Regions from separate parts of the Rhodoferax sp. GT1R46 genome, predicted to be linked through region 2. Evidence: predicted binding sites of a transcription regulator. Region 2 holds the regulator's gene; each other region holds the start of a gene.
The links. The regulator FNR, encoded in region 2, switches genes on or off when oxygen is low (the NO sensors DNR and NnrR bind a similar motif). The targets are predictions, from matches to a motif close to TTGATNNNNATCAA.
Positions count from the first base shown of each region.

Region 1: the regulator FNR is predicted to act here: its motif matches at 1,672-1,685, upstream of AC097W_RS07430 (universal stress protein).
Region 3: the regulator FNR is predicted to act here: its motif matches at 2,190-2,203, upstream of AC097W_RS03345 (MBL fold metallo-hydrolase RNA specificity domain-containing protein).

Region 1 is NZ_JBWMBC010000002.1:420,171-425,746, forward strand. It holds gene AC097W_RS07420 (metallophosphoesterase) at 1-650, shown strand, start outside; gene AC097W_RS07425 (DNA ligase) at 679-1,596, opposite strand; gene AC097W_RS07430 (universal stress protein) at 1,738-2,160, shown strand; gene AC097W_RS07435 (TetR/AcrR family transcriptional regulator) at 2,165-2,782, opposite strand; gene AC097W_RS07440 (LysR family transcriptional regulator ArgP) at 2,830-3,756, opposite strand; gene AC097W_RS07445 (D-amino acid dehydrogenase) at 3,836-5,161, shown strand; gene AC097W_RS07450 (FecR family protein) at 5,274-5,576, shown strand, end outside.
Region 2 is NZ_JBWMBC010000006.1:244,482-250,057, reverse strand. It holds gene AC097W_RS14840 (GGDEF domain-containing protein) at 1-659, opposite strand, end outside; gene AC097W_RS14835 (sulfite exporter TauE/SafE family protein) at 699-1,397, opposite strand; gene hemN (oxygen-independent coproporphyrinogen III oxidase) at 1,407-2,801, opposite strand; gene fnr (fumarate/nitrate reduction transcriptional regulator Fnr) at 2,999-3,718, shown strand; gene AC097W_RS14820 (hypothetical protein) at 3,740-4,030, opposite strand; gene AC097W_RS14815 (FixH family protein) at 4,082-4,351, opposite strand; gene ccoG (cytochrome c oxidase accessory protein CcoG) at 4,362-5,576, opposite strand, start outside.
Region 3 is NZ_JBWMBC010000001.1:709,559-715,134, reverse strand. It holds gene dnaK (molecular chaperone DnaK) at 1-907, shown strand, start outside; gene dnaJ (molecular chaperone DnaJ) at 1,029-2,165, shown strand; gene AC097W_RS03345 (MBL fold metallo-hydrolase RNA specificity domain-containing protein) at 2,283-3,647, shown strand; gene trhO (oxygen-dependent tRNA uridine(34) hydroxylase TrhO) at 3,664-4,614, shown strand; gene AC097W_RS03335 (glutathione S-transferase) at 4,614-5,288, shown strand; gene AC097W_RS03330 (NAD(P)H-dependent flavin oxidoreductase) at 5,324-5,576, opposite strand, start outside.

The DNA of each region.
Region 1 (5,576 bases), on a different contig from region 2:
TTTCCCCGAAAGCCGGCTGGCCTACACCGGTGCTCTTCGTGCCGGGCAACCATGAATACGATGGCATGGACTTTGATGAGGCCCATGCCCGCCTGCGTGCAAGCTGTGAGCGGCTGGGCATCCTCTGGCTGGAGCGGGAGACCATCGTCCTGGATGGCGTGCGCTTGGTGGGCACCACCCTGTGGACCGACTTTGACGCCCTCTCGGACGCCAGCACACTGGCACAACAGCTCAAAGCCCGCGACAAGGCTTTTCGCGCGGCCAACTACTACCTGCGCAAAACCCTCACGACCCGCAACCAGGAACCGTTTCTGGCCGAACAGGTGCGGGCACAGGCATTGGTGTGCCAGGATTGGCTGCGCGACGCGCTGGCCGTACCTTTTGACGGACCCACCGTGGTGGTGACCCACTTCGCACCCAGCTTGCGCAGCGCCGACCCCCGCTATGGCCAGGTGCCCGGCACCGCCGGGTTTTGCAACGCGTTAGACGACTGGTTGCCACAGGCCCAACTCTGGCTACACGGCCATCTGCACGCCCCCAGCGATTACCGGCACAACGGGTGCCGCGTGGTGGCCAACCCGCTGGGCTATGCGCGCAAAAACGAACAAGTCACCTTTCAGCCCGACATGTTGATTGAAATTGGCCGATAGCCCCCGTGGAATATGCGCAAACAGCTACTTATTTGATAGCAATTTGTGTTGGAGCCTGATCGGCGGCCACGCGCATGAAGCTGGCAAAGCGTGGAATTCCTCCGTCCGTCAGACCCCTGAACCGGTAGGTCACCACCGATCCAAGGGCTGGCGGGTCTTGCCGCTGCGCATCCGTGAAACCCGTACCCAGCTTGAAGCGCCGCGCGGGTTGTCCTTGTGCAGCAGGCAGTTCGACCAGCAAGGCCCCCAGCTGGCCCGCGTATTTGCCTTTGCCAGCGATGTGCCCAACCACAGTTGCTTCGCTGTCCTCGTGGGTTTTGAATTTGAGCAGATCGCCATTGCGCTGCGCGGTGTACAGCGAGGCCCCGCGGTGCAGGGCCAGACCTTCGCCACCGGCCTTCACGGTGGTGCCGAGCAGGCTCTGCAAAGCGCCGTGGCTGGCGACCTTGGTCTGGGAAACGGCCAGCACCCATGGCTGGTTAATCCGGCTGACCTGCGTGTGCAAGACCGCCAGGCGCGCGGTGAAGTCTCCTCCCTGTGCGGGCAGGTCGAACACCATGAAACGCATGACGCGCCATGCCGCGTCGTCGGGAACCTGCATGCGCACAGTAGAGACGGCTCTGGCAAACTGCGCACGCCCGGCCCACAACTCGCCATCCATCGCAACCCGGGGCCAGCCCGCGGTAAACCAGGCGGGCACGGCAATGCGCTCGCCGCCCCGCGTCAGCAGTTGTTCCCCATCCCAGTACCCGCGCACGCCATCGTATTTTTCACTGACCCAGTAGTCGGACAGCGGTACGCCCGCGTGGTACACCTTGGCCAGCATCAAGGGTGGCGCCTCCGAGGCCGCGACCGGCAAGAGGGGTGTGAGCAGGCCGGCCAGCGCGAGCATCAGATACAGCGTGCGGGCGCGCAACGGATACGCGACGGGATTTTGCAGGGGCATGGCAGGGCCTGTTGAAAAGGGGTTTCAATTGAACCGCTCAAAGTATGCACCGCCGGTCAGTGGGGCCCGCGTTTTTTGATATAACTCAATTCGCAGCCAGCGTGCTTCGTTACACTGCCACCACACATTGAGGAGTGCACCATGAAAATTCTTCTGGCCGTAGACGGCAGCCCGTACAGCAAGAAAATGCTGGCCTACCTGATCACCCATGAGAGTCTGTTCAACCCGGGCAACGAGTACACGCTGTTGACCGTGCAGCCGGCTCTGCCGCCCCGGGCACGCGCCGCGGTGGGCAAGGAAATCGTGGACCAGTATTACGCTGACGAAAGCGAAAAAGTACTGGCACCCATCGCCAAATTCCTGCTGCGCCATGGCGTCGATGCGAAGAGCAGCTGGAAGATCGGCCCTGCCGGTGCAACCATCGCCAAGATTGCGACCGACGGCAAATTCGACATGGTGGTCATGGGTTCACACGGTCACGGTGCCGTGGTCAACTTGGTGATGGGCTCCGCAGCCACGCAGGTGTTGGCACACTGCAAAGTGCCGGTTCTGCTGGTTCGCTGAAGCGTTAGCGCGCGTTCAGCCCCTCAAAGCAGGTAGACATCACCAGGTCCACGATTTGGGCGTCGTCATGCAAACCGCCCATTTTCAGGAATTCCAGCACCGGGTCGCAGGCCCGGGCATACAGGGTGTAGAGCACGGCAATGGCCGGTAGCGCGGGGTTGATGGCGCCCTGCGCCTGGGCGGCCTCGATCCACGCACCCAGACGGTCACTGATGTCCATCAGTCCGTCCATGTAATCCTTGTTACCCATCAGCGTGGCACGCAGCGTGGAATTCTGGCTGGGCAGCGACGGCATTTCGCCCGCCAGCTTCAGCTCCATGGTCCAGCGAACCACCGCACGCAGGTTTTCCAGCGGTGGCGCCTGCTCAGGCAGGCTCGACAGGTAGTCCTGTGCGCGGCGCATGACTCCCACCATGGCGGCGGCGGCCAGGTCTTCCTTGCTGGAAAAGTGCTTGTACAGGCTGGCTTTGGCGATGCCGACGTTGGCGGCTACTTCGTCCACCGTCATGGCTTCAAAGCCTTTTTCGGCCAACAAGCTGTTCACAACGCGGATGATGGCGTCCTCGCGGGCCTGGAGCATTTGCTCTTTAAAAGAGATTTTGACGACATTGCTGGATTTCATGGTGCTATTTTAGCCCCTGCCGTCAATAAATAGATAGGGAGGCCAATTCATGACCGCACAGTTTTTAGCGCCAACGCTGCGGCGCCTGCCAACGCCGCCGTGAGCCGGTCAATGACCGCAGAGTTCAGGTTCCAGCAATGCCAGTACAGGTCCACCGGCAAGGTCACGTTCGGGGCCAGATTGACCAGCACGCCGCTGTCCAGCAGGCTGCGCACCTGCAACTCGGGCACGACACTGGCGCCCCAGCCGGCCAGCACCGCGCGCACCTGCCCCTCGGAGCTGGGTACAAACCGCTGACTCAAGGTCACCCGCCGCAACCCACTGGCGCGGCTCACGAACTCGGCCTGCAGATCGTCTTTGCGGTTGAACGCAATGAAAGGAATCTCGCGGAAGTTGTGTTTGTTCAGCCCTTGTGGGCAACGGTCGGCGGCATACGACGCGCTGGCCACCGCCACGTACGGCATGGCCCCCAAAGGCAACACCTTGCAGCCGCGCAAGGCCTGTTTGAGTGTGGTGACGCAGCCCAGAACCAAGCCTTCGCGCAACCACTCGTGGGTAAAGTCCTGATCATCCGTGATTATTTCCAGGGGTAAGCCTTCACTAACCAATGGACTCAATGCGGGCAGCACCCAGGTGGCAATGCTGTCGGCGTTCACGGCGATGGAGATGCGGTCTTCCTCGCCCACGGCACCAACGCCCGGCGTCAGGTCCCGCAAGTCGGTGTCCAGGTCGGCGCGCAGCAGGCGCATCTGCATGGCGTGTTTGATCAGCAGGCGCCCGGCCGAGGTGGGCTTGACGGGGCGACTGCGCACCAGCAGGACGGTGCCCACCTGCGCTTCGAGCGCACGCAGGCGCTGCGAAACTGCGGACTGGGTGACCGACAGGCGCACGGCGGCGCGCTCGAAGCCGCCCTCTTCCACAATGGCGGCCAGGCACTCCAGGGCGTCGCTATCAAAGGTTCGGAAGGCTCGCATCTTTATTAGTTTACCTAATGTTTTCGCAAACTATGTAATCCTGCTTTTATTCAGTACCGGTTTCCACCACACTGCGCTTATGAAAATTATTGTTTTGGGCGCAGGCATCATTGGCATCAGCACGGCATGGCATTTGGTAGAACGCGGGCATGACGTCACGGTCGTCGACCGCCAGCCCGACGCGGCGCTGGAAACCAGCTTTGCCAATGCGGCACAAATATCGGTCAGCTACTGCGAGCCGTGGGCCAACCGCGATGCGCCGCTGAAGGCGCTCAAATGGATGTTCAGCAAAGAGGCGCCTCTGTTGTTTCGCCCCCAGTTTCCGCTGGGCGAGGGCTGGCAGCAATACCGCTGGGGACTGCAATTCCTGGCCAACTGCAACGACACGGCTTTTGAGCGCAACGTCCAGCAGCTGGTCGCTCTGGGTGCCTACAGCCATGCCGCGCTCAAGGAGGTGGTGGCCCGCACCGGCATCGACTACCAGCGCCTGGAACGCGGTATTGCCCACTACTACACCGACCAGAAATCCTTTGACACCGCTGGCGATGCCGCCGCACTCATGCGCAAATACGGCGTAGCGCGCCAGGTCGTCAGCAAAGACGAACTGCTGCGCATTGAGCCGGCCCTACGCTCGTTTGCGGACCGCATCGTGGGCGGCACCTTCACCCCGAGCGACGAATCGGGGGATGCCCGGGTGTTTACGCAGGAACTGGCCAAGCGCTGCGCCGAGAGCGGCGTGCAATTCCTGTACAGCCACGACATTGAACGTCTCGACGTGACCGATAGTGCTATTAAATCAGTAGCTGTTCGCGCACTGCCCACGGGGGCTAGCGGCCAAAATAGCCCTGGAAAATCTCAACAGCTTCATGCCGACCAAGTGGTGGTCGCCTGTGGCTCCTACACTGCGCCGCTGCTGCGCACGGTAGGCGTTGACCTGCCCATTTATCCCGGCAAGGGCTATAGCGCCACCTTCAAGATATTGCGTCCTGAGCGGGCGCCCATGGTTTCCACGATTGACGATGAAAAGAAAATCGCCATCAGCCGCCTGGGCGATCAGCTGCGCGTGGCGGGCACCATTGAAGTCGGCAGCTACGACTTGACGCTGGATTCCTCCCTGGCGCGCGCGCGCTGCCAGATGCTCTCCAACCGCATCGAACAGGTACTGCCCGGCGTGTGCGACACCCGCAACGCGGCGCAAGGGGGCACCCCCAACTACTGGACCGGCCTGCGACCCGCAACACCGACCAACATTCCCTACATCGGCAAGACCCGCGTGGGCGGCCTGTGGGTCAATGCCGGCCACGGCACACTGGGCTGGACACATGGTGCGGGTTCTGGCAAAGCGCTGGCCGAGCTGATCAGTGGCAAGAAGCCGGAAATGGCTTTCAGTTTCTACGGCACCTGAAGTTACCACCCCGTTTCAGGCGAAATACCCGTGCAAATCGGCTGACGGGTCCTATACTCTTTTGGCGGGTTCGTCTGGCATCTGACCGAGGGCCGCAGATCAAGGGAGTCCCGTGTCACCAACCCATCAATTACACCTGCTTGCCGGGGCGCTGTGCTTCACGGTTTGCTCGGCCATGGCACAGGACAGTGTCATTGGTTACGTGAAGACCACGCAGGCCAACGCCAGCCTGGTCATGGGCAGCGAGCAGGTTCTAGCAGAGCCCGGTATGCCGCTCATGCGGGGCCACGTATTGAAAACGGGTAACCCCGGCAGCATGGGTGTGACCCTGAAGGACAACACGCAGCTGTCCATAGGGCCGGATACCGAGCTGGCCCTCGACAGCTATGCTTACTCGCCCGGCAAAGGCGACCTC
Region 2 (5,576 bases):
TCCTCTTCCAGAACGCGGTCAAATGCGCGGCGGTTCAAAAGATCCGTGAGTGAGTCAGTCTGGGTTTGCCGGGACAGTTGCTGGTTCAATTCCTCCAGACGTTTCTGATAACTCTCCAGCTGCTTTTGGCGCGCTGTTTGTGCCTGGGCCAACAGACGCAATTCAGCATTGGCCCGCCGCAAGGCCAACAACTCACTGACTTGCCGGGACAATGCTTTCAGGGCTTCGGCCATGGCGGGCGTCAGGGTGCGAGGAACCCGGTCCAACACGCACACCGTTCCCAAGGCTGAGCCGGATGGCGTGAGCAGCGGCGCGCCAGCGTAGAACCGGATATTCGGGTCACCCGTTACCAACGGGTTGGTGGCAAAGCGGCGGTCCAGCGATGCATCGTGAACCTCCATGATTTGCTCAGGTTCAAGAATCGCATGCGCGCAGAAAGCTTGGCCCCGCGGCGTTTCCATTACATCGACACCCACTTTAGCCTTGAACCACTGACGATCCTCGTCCACCAGGGAAATCAGCGCCATGGGCACGCCACAGATGAGCGCTGCAAGGCTAACAATATCGTCATAGGCCTGTTCGGCCGGGGTGTCGAGCACAACGTAGCTTTTGAGCGCCTGCAATCGCAGAGACTCAAGGGAGTTGAAAGTGTCGTCCATGGGTGTCAGCGAGTGCGATTCGTTTTGAGAGCGAGAGAATTATGGCGTAACGCACCAGGGTGCGCCATTGTGTGCCAATGCCATCCATAGGGCCCAACCCGAACTTGCGGCGAGCGCAGCCCCTGCCAGCCGAATGCCCCATTGGCCGCTACCCCCACGAAGGGTGCCGCCCGATGCGCCGCGCAGTCGCAGCCACAACCAGGGGCCTGCCATCATGGTGACACTGGTACCCAACGCAAAGAGTGCCATCACCATGGCACCGCCCAGAGAGCTACCGGCCATGGCGGCTACCAGAAGTGCCGAATACAACAGGCCGCAGGGCAAAAAGGCCCACAAAGCGCCCAATACCAGTGGGGCACCACCTCCCCAGCGAGCGGCAAACGACCTGGTGTAACCCCACACCTTGCGCGCGGCGCTCTCCAGCCACATTGGCTGGCGCGCCTGCAGCAACAGCATCAGCCCCAGCACAAAGGCCGCCACATGGAAAAGGGACCACACCGGCCGCAACGCTGCCGACTGGACAGTCAGCCAGCCCAAGCCCTGCAGAGAAGCTGCGGCCACGGCACCCAGCACGGAATACCCTACCACTCGCCCCAATTGAAACGTCCACAGAGCAGCATTTTTACGCGAGCCGGCTGCCTGTCCAATACCCGCGCAGGCGGCGCCGCACATGGCTACGCAGTGGGGTCCACCCACTAGCCCCATCAACAGAGCAGTGAGCGCCAAAGAAGATTGCATCTGCCGATGCTAAATGATCTTGGAAAAACGCGCCCGTGTGCGGTCTGTCTGCAAATAACGGTCAAACACCATAGCCACCGCACGCACAAAAAACCAGCCCTGAGCGGTGACCTGAATACCGGCGGAATCAACAGTGACCATGCCTTGATCGGAAAGATCCGCAAGCGCTTCCAGCTCTTTGGCGAAATAGCTTTGAAAATCTACCAAATAGGCCAGATTGATCGACTCGAACTGCAATTCGCCCTGGCACATCAGCGCCATGATGACGGCACGGCGAACCAAGTCATCGCGCGACAGTGCCAGACCGCGCACCACGGGGAATCGTCCTTGGTCGAGGAGATCGCAATACTCCTCCATCGACTTGGCGTTCTGGCTATATGTCGCGCCGATCCGACCAATGGATGACACGCCCAGGCCAATCAGGTCGCAATCTGGCTGGGTGCTGTACCCCTGGAAATTGCGGTGCAGGCGTCCCTGGCGCTTGGCCACAGCCAACGCGTCTTCCGGCAAGGCAAAGTGATCCATGCCGACGTACACATAACCCGCACCCATGAACGCAGCCAGCGAACGGGACAGCATGGACACTTTGGCTGCCCCACTGGGCAATGACACAGTAGCAATGCGCCTTTGCGGCTTGAACCGTTCTGGCAAATGGGCGTAGGCATAAAGGGCAATCCGGTCGGGGCGCAACTCGTTGACCTGCGCCAGTGTGCGATCAAAGGACTCCGGACTTTGTTGGGGAAGTCCGTAGATCAGATCCACATTGATCGACTCAAACCCGCGCTCGCGTGCGGCCGCCACCAGAGCAAACACCTGCTCGGCAGGTTGCACTCGATGCACTGCTTTTTGCACCGCCGGATCAAAGTCTTGCACCCCAAAGCTCAGCCGGTTGAACCCAAGCTCGGCCAGGGTGTCGAGCCTGGAGGCGTCGATGGTTCGGGGGTCCACCTCAATGGAGTATTCGCCCCCAGGTGCAAACGTGAAATTGCGACGCAACATGGTCATCAACTCACGCAATTCGTCGTCACTCAAAAATGTAGGACTACCCCCACCAAGATGGACCTGACTGACTGTTTGGCCCAAACCGATTTGGGCCGTGTGCAAATCAACCTCACGGCTAAGGTAGCGCAGGTACGGCGCTGCACGGTCATGGTGCTTGGTAATGATTTTGTTGCAGGCACAGTAATAACACAGCGACTCGCAAAACGGGATGTGTACATAGAGCGAAAGCGGCAAGTTCATGGCAGCAGCGCCACCGCGCCGCATTGTCAGGGCCTGCGCGTAGTCATCCGCCGTAAATGCTTCGACAAAACGGTCTGCGGTTGGGTACGAGGTGTAGCGCGGGCCCGCCACGTCGTATCGACGCAACAAATCATCATTTATGGTTTCAGCAACTGGTTTCATGAACGCTCCAAGACAAGGGCTACTGTGCCGCCATTTGACTTTCCATCACTTGATTTGCATCAAGAACTTCGAAACTGGGTAAACTGGCCTGTCACTTACACTAGGTGAAATCCATGCCTGATCAAACATCCAAGCCCAACTCAGTCGCCGAAACCCGGGTGCCCCTTGCCGCGCATGCCGATTCCAAGATGGTCGCGATGAGCCCTCAATCCATCAAGGTGGCCTGCTCCAGCTGCAATTTGCGCGAACTGTGCATGCCGCTGGGGCTCAGTCCGGCTGAGCTTGATCGCATTGACGACGTCGTGGCTAGTCGACGCAAAGTCAAACGTGGAGACATACTTTTTCGCAATGGCGAAAGGTTTACCAGTCTTTACGCCATTCGCACCGGATTTTTCAAAACCTGCGTGGCTTCTGAGGATGGCCGGGACCAAGTTACGGGTTTTCAGATGGCTGGCGAAGTGATCGGGCTGGATGGCATTGTTAACGACTATCACACCTGCGATGCGGTGGCCCTGGAAGATGCCGAGGTATGCGTCATGCCCTTTGACCGCATTGAGGAGCTGTCGAGAGAGGTCAACGCCCTGCAACGCCATGTCCACAAGATCATGAGCCGCGAAATCGTCCGCGAAAATGGAGTGATGCTGCTGCTGGGGAGCATGCGCGCGGAAGAGCGCCTGGCGGCTTTCTTGCTGAATCTGGTGCAACGGCTGCATGCGCGGGGGTTTTCGCAATCCGAGTTGGTACTGCGGATGACGCGCGAGGAAATTGGAAGCTATCTTGGACTGAAGCTGGAAACCGTCAGCCGAACTTTCTCAAAATTTGTGGAAGAAGGCATAGTGGAAGTGAAGCAGCGCCACGTCCGGATACTCAATACCGATGCACTCAAAGACATCGTGAACCCCAAGGTTTGCAACTGACTCTGGCTGTTGCACCTGTAATCAGCAAGAACCCTGTTTGGGGCAGCCGTCCGGACGGTCCGTCTCTGGCAGAGGGCAGCGATTGACCTCAAAGGGCGACATGGACAACAGTGTGGTCAAGGCGCTTGAAGCCATGGTGAGACCCCAAAACACAAAAAATGCGACGGTGTATACCCCTTGGCGAGACCAGTCCAGCGGCTGACCAAACCAGTGCAGATCCTGCGGGTCAATCATCGCAAAAACCAGTATTTCCAGCGCGCCGGCCACCAGAAACGCAGGCCAGATAATCCACATCAGTCGTTGCTGCAGCATGTTCTTCTCCTCCTGAGGACTGGGCATTTCAATGTGGAGCACCTGATGAAATCACGGCGTTTTGGGGGCAGGAACACCGGTAGCCGCATGATTGCGCGCCTGTGTGGCGGGTGCCAGACTGGACGGGTTGTCACCCAGAGTCTTGTTGATTTCTATTCCCTTTCGGTAATAGTCTTCGTCCAACACCGGATCTTTACCGACCAATGCCAGATAGAACGTCACAAATGACGCGACGACCACGATTGCGGGGCCGGAGATGACAAGCCAGACGTGACCGAACTTCCACCATGGACGCGCGGGATTCAGGTTGGATGGGGTCATGGGAAACTCCTTAACGGGGAACAATGAAAACAGATTTTTCCGACACATGGCCCTGTGAGCCTTGTGCAGAAATTTCGAAGTGAATAACGTGAGAACCTGGAGGGGCCACCTCATACGGCGCATCAATCCGAACGGCCACCCACCGCGCCTGAGTGGACTCTACGACGACTTCATCGTCAGAGACGACTGCCAAACCGGGCAGACCTTCGACCGCAATTCGGAAGCGCTGCGTAGACTCGGTCGCATTCATTACCTGAAGGCGGTAGACATTCTCAATGCGACCGCCGTCCACGACGCGTGCCAACACACCCCGATCACGAACTACATCGACCTTGAATGGGGTCCGCGTAGCCAGGCTCAAAGCCATTGCGATCACCACCGATCCAAGAATCGCCGTGTAGACCAGCACCCGTGGGCGCAGCACATGGCGCAGGGTCTGGGACCCCGTCCAGTGTTGGCTCACTGCGTTTTGGGTCGAGTACTTCACCAAGCCCCGTGCGTAACCCATCTTGTCCATGACCGTGTCGCAAACGTCGGCGCAGGCACCGCACCCAATACATTCGTATTGAAGCCCTTTGCGAATATCAATGCCGGTCGGACAAACCTGAACGCACAGACTGCAGTCCACACAGGCACCGAGTTTCAAAGTAGACAGATCTGCCTTTCTGGACCGTGCACCGCGAGGCTCACCGCGTTCTTCGTCGTAGGTGACGATAAGCGTGTCTTTGTCGAACATGGCGCTCTGGAACCGCGCGTACGGGCACATGTGCTTGCACACCTGCTCGCGCATGAAGCCCGCATTGCCATAAGTGGCAAAACCGTAGAAGAAGGTCCAGAAGATTTCCCACGAACCCATGTTGAGCTGAACGAACTCCAGACCCAACTCCTTGATCGGGGTGAAATAGCCGACGAACGTGAAGCCCGTCCACAACGCCACTGCGAGCCACAAGAGGTGCTTGCCAGATTTGCGCAGAACTTTGTCGAAATTCCACGGGCCCGCATCGCGGCGCATGCGCGCAGATCGGTCGCCTTCCAGCTTCTTCTCTATCCAGAGAAAAATTTCAGTGTAAACCGTCTGCGGACAGGCGTAACCGCACCACAAACGCCCGGCGACCGCCGTAAACAGAAACAGCGACAAAGCCGAAATGACCAAAATGCCAGTGAGATATATGAAGTCCTGTGGATACAGAACCAGATTGAAAACATAGAAGCGCCGTGAGCCCAG
Region 3 (5,576 bases), on a different contig from region 2:
AGTGCAGGAGAAGGTCAAGGAGCTGTTCGGCAAGGAGCCACGCAAGGACGTGAACCCGGATGAAGCCGTTGCCGTAGGCGCTGCGATTCAGGGCCAGGTGCTGGCGGGTGACCGCAAGGACGTGTTGTTGCTGGACGTGACACCGCTGAGCCTGGGTATTGAGACCATGGGTGGCGTAATGACCAAGATGATCACCAAGAACACCACGATTCCCACCAAGTTTGCACAGACGTTCTCGACGGCTGACGATAACCAGCCTGCCGTGACGATCAAGGTGTTTCAGGGTGAGCGGGAGATTGCTGCCGGCAACAAAATGCTCGGTGAGTTCAACCTCGAAGGCATTCCACCGGCAGCCCGTGGCACGCCACAGATTGAAGTGTCGTTTGACATTGATGCCAACGGCATCCTGCATGTGGGCGCGAAGGACAAGGGCACAGGCAAAGAGAACAAGATCACGATCAAGGCCAACTCGGGTCTGACGGAAGCCGAGATTCAGCAGATGGTGAAAGATGCTGAACTCAATGCCGCTGATGACAAGAAAAAACTGGAACTCGTCCAGTCCAAGAACCAGGCAGATGCCAGCGTGCACAGTGTTCGCAAGAGCCTGACCGAGTACGGTGACAAGCTCGAAGCCGGCGAGAAGGAAAAAATCGAAACGGCCATCAAGGACCTGGAAGACGCCCTCAAGGGTGACGACAAGGCCTCGATTGATGAGAAGAACACCGCACTGATGACGGCCAGCCAGAAACTAGGCGAAAAGATGTACGCCGACATGCAGGCCAAGGAAGCCGCTGCGGGTGCATCTGCAGGCGGCGAGCAGCCGCAGGCAGGTGCTGGCGGGTCGGCAGCCCAGGCGGCCGACGACAATGTGGTGGACGCGGAAGTCAAGGAAGTCAAAAAAGGCTAAACGCACGCACTGCGGTGCTGTTTAGTCCCGCCGCGCCAGCAAGATTCTTACCGGATCTTCGGCGCGGCGTTTTACTTCAAGTTTGCGCAATTAATCAAAGACCAACAAATGTCTGGCAACCATGGCTAAAAGAGATTTTTACGAGATTCTTGGCGTTCCCAAAAATGCCTCCGACGAAGATATCAAAAAGTCTTATCGCAAACTTGCGATGAAGCACCACCCTGACCGCAATCAGGGAGAGCCCGGCAAAGTAGCCGAGGAAAAATTCAAGGAAGCCAAGGAAGCCTACGAAATGCTGTCGGACCCGCAGAAGCGCGCGGCCTATGACCAGCATGGCCACGCCGGCGTGGACCCCAACATGCGTGGCGGCGCCGGTGGTGAGGGCTACGGAGGCTTCGCTGAAGCCTTTGGCGACATTTTTGGTGACATGTTTGGCCAGCAGCGCGGCCGGCCTGGTGGTGGTGGGCGCCAGGTGTTCCGCGGCGCAGATCTGAGTTACGCCATGGACATCACGCTGGAAGAGGCGGCACGTGGCAAGGATGCCCAGATTCGGATTCCAAGCTGGGATTCCTGCGAAATTTGCCACGGCAGCGGTGCCAAACCCGGCACCCAGGCCAAAACTTGCACCACCTGCACAGGTTCTGGCTCGGTGCAGATGCGCCAAGGATTTTTCAGTGTGCAGCAGACCTGTCCCACGTGTCGCGGCACCGGCAAAGTGATTCCCGAGCCTTGCACTGCCTGCCATGGTCAAGGCAGAGTCAAGAAGCAGAAAACACTGGAAGTCAAAATCCCCAGCGGAATTGACGGCGGCATGCGCATACGCAGCGCGGGCAATGGCGAGCCTGGCACCAACGGCGGACCCGCAGGTGACCTGTACATCGAGATCCGCCTCAAGAAGCACGATATTTTTGAGCGTGATGGCGACGACCTGCATTGCTCCGTGCCCATCAGCATGGTGACAGCCGCGCTGGGGGGAGAAATCGATGTGCCCACCCTGGCAGGAAAGGCCGCCATTGACATCCCGGAAGGTACCCAAACGGGCAAGCAGTTCAGGCTGCGCGGCAAAGGCATCAAGGGTGTGCGGGCCAGCTACCCCGGCGATCTGTACTGCCACATTGCCATAGAAACGCCCGTCAAACTCACGGAACACCAGCGCCGTTTGCTGCGTGAACTCGACGAGTCGTTCAAAAAGGGGGGCAGCAAACACTCACCTTCCGGTGATAGCTGGGCGGACCGCCTCAAGAGCCTCTTTACTTGATGCACATCAACATGTGAGGATGGCTTCATCCAAATCATGCCGCTACGGTCTATAAATGGCCCAGCGGCATTTTTTTGTCCCGTATGTATTACGCCGCCAGGAACACGGAGTCACCGTATGAGCGTCACCATCACATTTCTGGGCGGAGCGGACACGGTCACCGGCTCCAAATATCTGATTCGCCACGACGGGCGCAGCCTGCTGGTGGATTGTGGGTTGTTCCAGGGCTACAAGCAGCTGCGTTTGCGCAACTGGGCACCACTACCGATTGCACCCCATGTTGTCGACGCCGTAGTCCTGACCCATGCCCACCTGGATCACAGTGGCTATTTGCCGCTTCTGGTCAAAGAGGGGTTTTCTGGCCACGTCTATGCATCGCCGGGCACCCAGGCGCTGTGCAAGATCCTGCTGCCTGACAGTGGCCACATCCAGGAAGAGGATGCTGCGTTTGCCAACCGCCACGGCTTTTCCAAGCATGCCCCCGCCCTGCCCCTCTACACCCGGCAAGATGCCCTGGACTGCCTGCCCCTGATTAAAGCGGTAGACATGGGAAAGACATTCCAGCCTATTCCCGGCTGGCGCATCACGTTCAGTTCTGCGGGCCACATTCTGGGCGCGTCGAGCGTGCTGCTGGAAGTGGCGGGCCGGCGTATCCTTTTCTCTGGCGACCTGGGCAGACCAGACGACTCCCTCATGTTCCCGCCTGACCGGCCACCGTCGGCGGACACGGTATTGATTGAATCCACTTACGGAGACCGTCTGCATCCTGCTGAAAATTTGCTAGCCGAGCTGGGGCCTGCGTTGCACAAGCTGGCTGGGCGAGGTGGCGTGGCAGTCGTGCCGGTATTTGCCGTGGGGCGGGCGCAGGCCTTGTTGCATGCGATTTCGCAACTCAAAGACCGCGGCGAGATACCGCGGTCGCTACCCGTGTTTCTGGACAGTCCGATGGCCGTACACACGACCCACCTTTTTGAGCACCATTTGGGGGAGCATCGACTGACCGCGAAAGAAGCGCATGCGCTGACCCGCACTGCAACCATGATCAACAGCCCCGAGGAATCCAAGGCTCTTGCGTCGCGACATGGGCCCATGGTGATCCTTTCGGCAAGCGGCATGGCCACGGGCGGCCGGGTGTTGCATCACATCGAGCAGCGTGCGGGCAACCACCGCAATATGATCATTCTGACCGGATACCAGGCGCCTGGTACCCGGGGTGCCACCCTGGCAAGCAAGGCCAAATCGGTCCGCATCCATGGGCACGACGTGGAAGTCAATGCGGAAGTGGTTCAACTGGAATCTGCTTCGGCGCATGCCGATGCGGAGCAACTGATGCAGTGGCTGCGCAGCATGCCGCACAGCCCGGATCAGGTCTACGTGGTGCATGGCGAGATGCAGGCCTCTGATGCCCTGCGCGCGCGCATCAAGCGCGATCTGGGCTGGAGGGCCCTGGTACCGGAACAAGGCTCCACGTGGCCTTGCTGAAAGGCACAATGGAGGCATGTCTGCCACCCCATTTTTAACCGCTGCCTTTTATAAATTTGTTGACCTGCCCGACTTCGAACTGCGCAAGGACCCCTTGCTCGCCTTGTGCCAGCAGCACCATGTCAAAGGCCTGATTCTGCTGGCCCGCGAAGGCATCAACAGCACGATTGCCGGCGCGCCGGACGACGTGCGTTCTGTGCTGGCCGCTCTGCGGCAAGACCCGCTTCTGGCTGACCTGCAACACAAGGAGTCCTTTTCCGACAAAGCGCCTTTCCATCGCATGAAAGTGCGCCTGAAAAAGGAAATTGTCACAATGGGCGTGCTTGGCATCAGCCCCACCCACATGGCAGGAACCTACGTCAAGTCGGCCGACTGGAATGCCCTGATCGCCGACCCGGATGTGGTGCTGGTTGACACGCGCAACGACTACGAAGTGGCGCTTGGCACCTTCACGGGGGCCATCAACCCGCATATCAAAAGCTTTTCCGAGTTGCCCGATTGGGTGGCGCATCGGCCAGAGCTGCATGGGGAGGCGGGCAAAAAACCCAAAGTAGCCATGTTTTGCACTGGCGGTATTCGCTGCGAAAAATCCACGGCGCTCATGCGCGCCCGTGGTTATGACGAGGTCTACCACCTGGAAGGCGGCATCCTCAAATACCTGGAAACGGTACTACCCGAGCAAAGTCAGTGGTCTGGAGAATGCTTTGTCTTTGACGAACGTGTGTCAGTCGGCCACGGCCTGGTACCCGGCCACCACGGCCTGTGCCGTGCGTGCCGGCAACCCCTCGAAGCGGGAGCGCAGGACTCACCCCTGTATGAAGCCGGTGTGAGTTGCCCCCGCTGCCATGGATCGACATCGGAAGTCCAGAAAAACAGTGCGCGTGAACGCCAGCGTCAATGGGAGCTGGCCAAGGCACGCAACCAGGTCCACATTGGAGCCCAGTTTCCCAAGCCTGCGGCGACCTGATGACAGACTCCTACCCGGTTCTGTATTCCTTTAGGCGTTGCCCCTTCGCCATGCGCGCCCGGTTGGCGCTGGCGGCGGGCGAACAGGTCTGTGACTTGCGTGAAGTGGTGCTGGCCAGCAAGCCTGCTGAACTGCTGCAAGCGTCACCCAAAGGAACGGTGCCTGTGCTGGTGCTGCCCCATGGCGCGGTGCTGGAGCAAAGCCTGGACATCATGCTGTGGGCTTTGCGCTGCAATGATCCACAGCATTGGTTGCCCGCAAACGCGGTTGATCTGGAAGTCGCCCTGGGTCTCATCGCACAATGCGACGCTGGCTTTAAACACAACCTGGACCGGTACAAGTACCCCCATCGGTACGCGCTGCCGGATGGGCTTGGCCACCGGGCGTTAGGCGCAAACTTTGTGGATGTGCTGAATCAGCAACTCACGGAAACTGCATATTTGCACGGTGAGCGCACCGGTCTGGCAGACGCCGCCATTGCGCCTTTTGTGCGGCAGTTTGCGCACACCGACCCCACCTGGTTTGCCGGCCAGCGGTGGCCTGCGCTACAAGCCTGGCTGGCTGCATTTGAGCACTCTGAAAGCTACCAGACGGTGATGGGCAAATATGCCGCTTGGACCCCAGGTCAAGCTAGGCAATTATTCCCACCCAGTCTGACGCTATCAATTAAATAGCTGCCTACGCATATTCTGCGGGGGCTAGAGGCCAATCAGGCGTAATTTTTCGCCATCAAGCCGGCTTTGGCCTCTGCATACTGCCGTTTGAGCTGAGCCACAAAGTCCGCGGTGGTTTGCACCTTCGTAATGGCGCCGATGCCCTGTCCACAGCCCCAGATTTCTTTCCACGCTTTGACTGAGTTGCCACCAAAATTCATTTTGCTCGGGTCACTCTCGGGCAGATTGGCGGGGTCCAGACCGGCCGCTCGGATACTGGGAGCCAGGTAGTTACCGTGCACTCCGGTG